DNA from 2 places in the Kitasatospora sp. NPDC127060 genome. Region 1 is predicted to be linked to the other one. Evidence: predicted binding sites of a transcription regulator. Region 1 holds the regulator's gene; the other holds the start of a gene.
What was found. The regulator HrcA, encoded in region 1, represses chaperone genes, less so after heat shock. The targets are predictions, from matches to a motif close to TTNGCACTCNGNNNNNCNGAGTGCNAA.

Region 1 (4,285 bases):
CCGCGGTCGCCCTTGGGCAGCGCCTGGACGACGACGATCCGCGGCGCCGGCTCCGGCTCCCGCCGCACCGCGGCCACCGTGACCTCGATCGCGTCCTTGCCGAGCACCTGGGCGACCGTGCCGTCCACGCCGAGCCCCAGCCCGTCCGCCAGGGTCACCGCCTCGCCGGCCGCCAGCCGCTTCACCGCCGCCGCGTGCCGCCCCTCCGCGCCGTCGAGCCGCACCACGGCTCCGGGCACGGCGGCGGCGATCCGCTCGGTCTCGACGACGAAGACGGGCGCGGTCATGACGGGAACCTCCGGGGTTGGAACGGAACACGCGGAAGGGGTGCCGGGGACCAGCCCCCGGCACCCCTCCGCTGACGACTACCGGCCGTTGAAGGCGTCCTTCAGGCGCGAGAACAGGCCCTGCTGGCCCGGCGCGAACTGGCCGGACGGCCGCTCCTCGCCGCGCAGCACGGCGAGCCGGCGCAGCAGCTCCTCCTGCTCGGCGTCGAGCTTGCCGGGCGTCTGCACCTCGACGTGCACTATCAGGTCGCCCCGGCCGCCGCCGCGCAGGTGGGTGATGCCCCGCCCGTGCAGCGGGATCGACTGGCCGGACTGGGTGCCGGGCCGGATGTCGACCTCCTCCAGCCCGTCCAGGGTCTGCAGCGGCACCTGGGTGCCGAGCGCGGCGGCCGTCATCGGGATGGTGACGGTGCAGTGCAGGTCGTCCCCGCGCCGCTGGAAGACCGCGTGGGTGGTCTCGGCGATCTCGACGTACAGGTCGCCGGCCGGGCCGCCGCCGGGGCCGACCTCGCCCTCGCCGGCCAGCTGGATCCGGGTGCCGTTGTCCACACCGGCCGGGATCTTGACCGTCAGGGTGCGGCGGGCCCGCACCCGGCCGTCGCCGGCGCACTCGGGGCACGGGGTCGGCACGACGGTGCCGAAGCCCTGGCACTGCGGGCACGGGCGGGAGGTCATGACCTGGCCCAGGAAGGAACGGGTCACCTGGGAGACCTCGCCCTTGCCGCGGCACATGTCGCAGGTCTGCGCGGAGGTGCCGGGGGCCGCGCCCTCGCCGCTGCAGGTGGTGCAGGTGACGGCGGTGTCGACCTGGAGTTCCTTGGTGGTGCCGAAGGCGGCCTCCTCCAGGGTGATCTCCAGCCGGATCATGGCGTCCTGGCCGCGGCGGGTGCGCGAGCGCGGGCCGCGCTGGCCGGCCGCGGCGCCGAAGAAGGCGTCCATGATGTCGGAGAAGCCGAAGCCCGCCGCGCCGGCGCCGAAACCGCCCGCGCCACCGCCGCCGGGCGACAGCGGGTCGCCGCCGAGGTCGTAGACCTGGCGCTTCTGCGGGTCGGAGAGCACCTCGTAGGCGGCGTTGATCTCCTTGAACCGCTCCTGCGTCTTCGGGTCCGGGTTGACGTCCGGGTGCAGTTCGCGTGCGAGGCGCCGGAACGCCTTCTTGATCTCGTCCTGCCCCGCATCCCGTCGGACGCCGAGTACCGCGTAGTAGTCCGTGGCCACCAAATGCTCCGCTTGTTCCGCCTGTAGAAGTGCGACTGGGACACCGCCGCCGGGTTTTCCGACGGCGGCTGCTTGCTACGACTCGGCCAGGATCTGACCCACGTACCGTGCCACCGCTCGCACCGCCCCCATTGTGCCCGGGTAGTCCATCCGGGTCGGACCGATCACACCGAGTTTGGCCACGCTCTCGTCGCCCGAACCGTAGCCGACCGAGACGACCGAGGTGGAATTCAGCCCTTCGTACGCGTTCTCCCGCCCGATCCGGACCGTCATCGCGGCGTCGTTGGTCTCACCCAGGAGGCGGAGCAGGACGACCTGCTCCTCCAGTGCCTCCAGCACCGGCTGGATGGTGAGCGGGAAGTCGTGTCCGAAGCGGGTCAGGTTGGCCGTGCCGGCCAGCATGATCCGCTCCTCGTTCTGTTCGGCGAGCGCTTCGAACAGCGTTGCCAGGACGGTGCTGACGGTCGGCCGGTCGACCTGTTCGAAGGCCGCCGGGAGTTCCTCCAGCAGCCCCGGGACGTCCGGCAGCCGCTGGCCGGCCGCCCGCGCGTTGATCCGCGCGCGCAGATCGGCCAGGACCGTCTCGCCGACCGTGCCCGGGCAGTCGACCATCCGCTGCTCGACCCGGCCGGTGTTGGTGATCAGCACCAGCATCACCTTGGCCGGGGCCAGCGCCACCAGTTCGATGTGCCGGACGGTGGAGCGGGTGAGCGAGGGGTACTGCACCACCGCGACCTGCCGGGTCAGCTGCGCGAGCAGCCGCACCGTGCGGGTGACCACGTCGTCCAGGTCGACGGCGCCGTCCAGGAAGTGCCGGATCGCCCGGCGCTCCGGGGAGCTCATCGGCTTGATCTCGGCGAGCTTGTCGACGAACAGCCGGTAGCCCTTGTCGGTGGGGATCCGCCCGGCGCTGGTGTGCGGCTGGTGGATGTACCCCTCCTCCTCCAGCGCCGCCATGTCGTTGCGGACCGTGGCCGGGGACACCCCGAGGTTGTGCCGTTCCACCAGGGCCTTGGAGCCGACCGGCTCCTCCGTCCCGACGTAGTCCTGGACGATCGCGCGCAACACGGCGAGCTTGCGGTCGTCCAGCTGGCGGACCTCACCGGCCATGGGGCACGCACCTCCGTCTTCGCACGTTGTCGGTCTGTGATGCTGCGAGCCGCTCCGAGGAGGGCCCCGACCCTGGCACTCTGCACACCCGAGTGCCAAAACCGTACCTGCCAGTGTACGGCCCGGGTCCTACCGCAGGAACGGCCCGGCCGGGGTGATCCTGCCCGCAGTTCCGGACGGCCGCACGACACTCCGCGTGCGCGGGTGGTGCCCCGGGGCCGTCCGGGTGGCAGCATCGAAAGCGACGGCGAACGGAGGAGCAAGCAATGTCGAGCTCGGGCCAGCACACCCGTTTCGCGCCCGACCGCGGCCTGACCGGCCGCATGGTCGCGACGATGTTCGTGATCGGGCTGCTGTACGTCGGTTTCACGGGCCTGCTGATCGCGCTGCTGCGCGGGGCCTGGCCGCTGATCGTGCTGATCTCCGGCGGGCTGTTCGTGGCCCAGTTCTGGTTCAGCGACAAGATCACCGAGCGGGCCATGGGCGCCCACCAGGTGACCGAGGAGCAGTACCCCCAGCTGCACGGCACCATCGACCGGCTCTGCGCCCTGGCCGACATGCCCAAGCCCCGCGTGGCGGTCGCCGACAACGACATGCCGAACGCCTTCGCCACCGGCCGCAACCCGCAGAACGCCGTGGTGTGCGTCACCACCGGCCTGCTGCGCCGGCTCGAACCCGAGGAGCTGGAGGGCGTGCTCGCCCACGAGCTCTCGCACGTCGCCCACCGGGACGTCGCGGTGATGACCATCGCCGGCTTCCTCGGCGTGCTCGCCGGCGCGATGACCCGGATCGCCATGTACGGCGGGTTCATGGGCGGCAACCGCAACAGCAACGACCAGAACGCGGCCATCGCGGCGCTGATCATCCCGCTGGTGTCGATCGTCGTCTACGCGATCAGCTTCCTGCTCACCCGGCTGCTGTCCCGCTACCGCGAACTGGCCGCCGACCGGGCCGCCGCCCAGCTCACCGGCCGGCCCAGCGCCCTGGCCTCGGCCCTCACCAAGGTCACCGGGCAGATCGCGGCCATCCCGACCGAGGACCTGCGCAAGTCGCAGCCCTACAACGCCTTCTACTTCGCCCCCGCGCTGAGCGCCAGGGAGACCGCCTCCCAGCTGTTCTCCACCCACCCGACACTGGAGAAGCGACTGGGCCAGCTGGCGAAGATCTCCGAGCAGCTCGGCCGCTGACCCCGTTCCGACCCGGAAGGACCGCCGTGGGATTCCTGGACGCCCTGTTCGGCCGCACCAAGCCCGTCAAGCCCGACCTGGACCAGCTGTTCGGCGTTCCGTCCGCCGCGCTGACCCTGGAAGCCGGGGCCGGGTTCCTCCCCACCGGGCTCGGCTCGGTCTGCTTCGCGGCCGTCGAGGGCGCGGCCTTCGTCCAGGTGGAGCAGCAGGTCCGGGCCCTGCTGGACGCCGACACCGAGCGCGGCGGCGTCCCGGTGGAGGCCTCCAAGGACGGCTACGGATACTCCTGGCTGCTCACCCGGCACACCTCCGAGGAGCTGCCGGAACTGGTGAACGACCTGCACGCGGTCAACAGTGAGCTGGAGGCGAACGGCTTCGGGCCGCAGCTGCTCTGCTCGCTGGTCGGCTTCCGCAACGCGGAGGGACAGTCGCTGGCCCTGGTCTACCTCTACAAGCGCGGCACCTTCTACCCCTTCGCCCCGA
Region 2 (4,285 bases), on a different contig from region 1:
CCGTACTACGGCGAGGGCTCCAAGACGCTGGCGTACGAGATCTGCGAGCAGCTCGGCTGGCGGCTGCCGGAGCAGATCGTCATCCCGATCGCCTCGGGCTCCCAGCTGACGAAGATCGACAAGGGGCTGCAGGAGCTGATCAAGCTGGGCCTGGTCGAGGACCGGCCGTACCGGATCTTCGGCGCCCAGGCGGAGGGCTGCTCGCCGGTGTCGGCGGCCTTCAAGGCCGGGCGGGACGTGATCAAGCCGGTGAAGCCGGACACCATCGCCAAGTCGCTGGCGATCGGCAACCCGGCTGACGGCCCGTACGTGCTGGACATCGCCCGCCGCACCGGCGGTGCGGTCGAGGACGTCACGGACGCGGAGGTGGTGGCGGCGATCCGGCTGCTGGCCCGCACCGAGGGGATCTTCGCCGAGACCGCGGGCGGGGTGACCGTCGGCGTGCTGAAGAAGCTGGTCGAGACCGGTCAGCTGGATCCGGCCAAGGAGACCGTCGCGATCAACACCGGCGACGGCCTGAAGACGCTGGACGCCGTCTCCGAGGCCGGGATGACCGCCGTGATCCGCCCGAGCCTGGACGCCTTCCGCGCCGCCGGCCTCGCGTCCGCCTGAACCGCCCCCCACCCCGCAAGGAGAGTCATGAGCGCCAACGTCCGCATCCCCACCATCCTGCGCACCTACACCGGCGGCGCGGCCGAGGTCACCGCGGAGGGGGCCACCCTGGCCGAGGTCATCGCCGACCTGGAGCGCAACCACGCCGGCATCTCGGCCCGGATCCTGGACGACACCGGCAAGCTGCGCCGTTTCGTCAACGTGTACGTGAACGACGACGACGTGCGCTTCGCCGAGGGCCTGGCGACCGAGATCAAGGACGGTGCCGGCGTCTCGATCATTCCGGCGGTGGCCGGCGGCTGCTGAGCCGCCCCGCTCTTTTCCGCGCCGCCCGCACGTACGGAATTCGATTCCCCGTATGTGCGGGCGGTCGCGCGTATTTCGGCGGGAATATTCCGGGTCGAGTCGGAGTAGAGTGTGGCTCTGCTGGGAACAGGGCTCCGCTCCCGGCGGACGGGGTGCGTCGCCGGAGGTCGTCCGGCCGCTGAGACCGGCCTGGGCGCCGGGTCGGGAAACATGTCAGGCAGATGTCAGAATTCCTGCAGGCATTTGAGTAATTCGTCCGCTATGTCCGGCGTGCAATGCCGATTTCCTCCCGGTTTGTTCGCTCTTGTCTCTTGGCAGGGCTGCGGAATTCCCGGCGGTTGACCCTGTTGCAGAGGGCGTCGATCCGGATACATTCAGCGGCGGTCGACGTAATCACCCGCTCACGGAAGCCGTCCGGCGCCCCCGTGCGGAGGGTTGCGGCGTGCACGGCTGCGCTCAGGGGGGGTTCCCCGGGCCGGCCTTCAAAACCAGACCCGGGCCCGCGACCTGCGGGCCCGTGAAGGGCCAGCACAGCACTAGGGGAGTTCGGAATGGCTCAGGGCACCGTCAAGTGGTTCAACGCGGAGAAGGGCTACGGCTTCATCGCGGTCGACGGTGGTGCGGACGTCTTCGTCCACTACAGCGCGATCCAGATGGACGGCTACCGCACCCTCGAGGAGGGCCAGCGGGTCGAGTTCGAGATCTCCCAGGGACAGAAGGGCCCGCAGGCGGACATGGTCCGCGCGGCGGTCTGACCCCTTCCGACTCCAGGAGCTCGGCACGGCCCACGACTGGTGGACCTCCTGCTTCTCGACGGGCCCGTACGACACGCGTCGTACGGGCCCGTTCGCGTACCCGCGCCGGCCCGGACGGCGGCTCGCGGGTTGTGGATTGGGCTTGCACTCGACCACCCGGAGTGCTAATCATTGGCGTTAGCACTCACAGTGTGAGAGTGACAGCGGACCGGGTCGGTGAGGCCCCCGGGGGCGGTAGGGGAATGGACCTCCGCACACCAGGGCCGTCCGTCGCGGGCACCCCTTGGTCCGAGCAGTCGACCGTGTCCCGGAGGACCACTTCTGATGGCCAAGATCATCGCCTTTGATGAGGAAGCTCGCCGCGGCCTTGAGCGTGGCATGAACCAGCTCGCCGACGCGGTGAAGGTCACGCTCGGCCCCAAGGGTCGCAACGTCGTGCTGGAGAAGAAGTGGGGCGCCCCCACGATCACCAACGACGGTGTCTCCATCGCCAAGGAGATCGAGCTCGAGGACCCCTACGAGAAGATCGGCGCGGAGCTCGTCAAGGAGGTCGCCAAGAAGACCGACGACGTCGCGGGTGACGGCACCACCACCGCCACCGTGCTCGCCCAGGCCCTGGTTCGCGAGGGTCTGCGCAACGTCGCCGCCGGCGCCAACCCGATGGCCCTGAAGCGCGGCATCGAGAAGGCCGTCGCGGCCGTCTCGGACCAGCTGCTGGCCCAGGCCACCGACGTGGAGACCAAGGAGCAGATCGCCTCCACCGCCTCCATCTCCGCCGCCGACACCCAGATCGGCGAGCTCATCGCCGAGGCGATGGACAAGGTCGGCAAGGAAGGCGTCATCACCGTCGAGGAGAGCAACACCTTCGGTCTGGAGCTCGAGCTCACCGAGGGCATGCGCTTCGACAAGGGCTACATCTCCGCCTACTTCGCCACCGACCTGGAGCGGATGGAGGCGACCTTCGAGGACCCGTACATCCTCATCGCCAACTCCAAGATCGGCGGCATCAAGGACCTGCTCCCGCTGCTGGAGAAGGTCATGCAGAGCGGCAAGCCGCTCGTCATCATCGCCGAGGACGTCGAGGGCGAGGCCCTGTCGACCCTGATCGTCAACAAGATCAAGGGCGTCTTCAAGTCCGTCGCCGTCAAGGCCCCGGGCTTCGGCGACCGTCGCAAGGCCATGCTCGGCGACATCGCCGTCCTCACCGGCGGCACCGTGATCTCCGAGGAGGTCGGCCTCAAGCTGGAGAACGCCGGTCTGGACCTCCTGGGTGGCGCCCGCAAGGTCGTCATCACCAAGGACGAGACCACGATCGTCGACGGTGCCGGTGACAGCGAGCAGGTCGCGGGCCGCGTGAACCAGATCCGCGCCGAGATCGAGAACAGCGACTCGGACTACGACCGCGAGAAGCTCCAGGAGCGCCTCGCCAAGCTGGCCGGCGGCGTGGCCGTCATCAAGGCCGGCGCGGCCACCGAGGTGGAGCTCAAGGAGCGCAAGCACCGCATCGAGGACGCCGTCCGCAACGCCAAGGCCGCCGTCGAGGAGGGCATCGTCGCCGGTGGTGGCGTCGCCCTGCTGCAGGCCGGTGTCGCGTTCGACAAGCTGGAGCTGGAAGGCGACGAGGCCACCGGTGCCAACATCGTCAAGGTCGCGCTGGAGGCCCCGATCAAGCAGATCGCGACCAACGCCGGCCTGGAGGGTGGCGTCGTGGTGGAGAAGGTGCGCAACCTCCCCGCCGGTCACGGCCTGAACGCCGCCACCAACGAGTACGTCGACCTGATCGCCGAGGGCATCATCGACCCGGCCAAGGTCACCCGCTCCGCGCTGCAGAACGCCGCCTCCATCGCGGCGCTGTTCCTCACCACCGAGGCCGTCATCGCCGACAAGCCGGAGAAGGCCGCCGCGGCCGCCGGCGGCGGCATGCCGGGCGGTGACATGGACTTCTGATCCTGATCGGATTCCGATCGGATCGGCTGATCCTCGTCCGCGTGGGCGGCTCCCTTCGGGGGGCCGCCCACGCGGCGTTTCGGCGTTCCGCCCTTCCGGTGTTCCGCCCTTCCGGTGTTCCCGCGTTTCGGCGTTCCGGCGTTTCCACGGAGAATGGACGGATGGCTTCCGACGACATCGAGACCGCCCTGCACAACGCCCGGGCGCTGATCCTGGCCGACCTCACCGCGCGGGACGTGGCGGACGCCGCCGTCGTCTCGCTGGTGGAGCAGGCCGTCACCCACCGCCGCTGGTGGCTGGAGCAGTGGCCGGACGGCACCGAGTACGTGCTCGGGCTGGTCGCCCAGGACGTCCAGGACGCGCTGCTGGAGGCGTACGGGCGGTGGCCGCTGTGCACCGCCTGCGCGGCCGACGGGGACCCGCACGCGCTGGGCGTGGAGCCCGAGCTGGGGCCGGAGCCGCACTGGGTGTGCGGCAAGCAGGGCGCGGTGGTGGCGCCGGTGGGGGAGTTGGACTAGCTCTCGCCCAGCTGCTGGAGTTCGGCCGCCAGGTTGGTGCGGGCCGCCTCGGTGAGGCGGTGGTGGGCGGCGGGGGTGCGGTAGAGGGCGGGGAGGGCCAGGATGCGGCGCAGCACGGCGGCCCGGCCGGCCCGGAAGTCCGGCTCG

Region 2: the regulator HrcA is predicted to act here: its motif matches at 1,815-1,841, upstream of groL (chaperonin GroEL).

The regions. Positions count from the first base shown of each region.
Region 1 covers NZ_JBHXEG010000001.1:147,841-152,125, reverse strand. The annotation lists gene ACFWIS_RS00620 (16S rRNA (uracil(1498)-N(3))-methyltransferase) at 1-287, opposite strand, end outside; gene dnaJ (molecular chaperone DnaJ) at 366-1,505, opposite strand; gene hrcA (heat-inducible transcriptional repressor HrcA) at 1,581-2,615, opposite strand; gene htpX (zinc metalloprotease HtpX) at 2,882-3,802, shown strand; gene ACFWIS_RS00600 (hypothetical protein) at 3,829-4,285, shown strand, end outside.
Region 2 covers NZ_JBHXEG010000041.1:7,901-12,185, forward strand. The annotation lists gene thrC (threonine synthase) at 1-612, shown strand, start outside; gene ACFWIS_RS22300 (MoaD/ThiS family protein) at 640-918, shown strand; gene ACFWIS_RS22305 (cold-shock protein) at 1,470-1,673, shown strand; gene groL (chaperonin GroEL) at 1,998-3,620, shown strand; gene ACFWIS_RS22315 (hypothetical protein) at 3,782-4,138, shown strand; gene ACFWIS_RS22320 (hypothetical protein) at 4,135-4,285, opposite strand, start outside.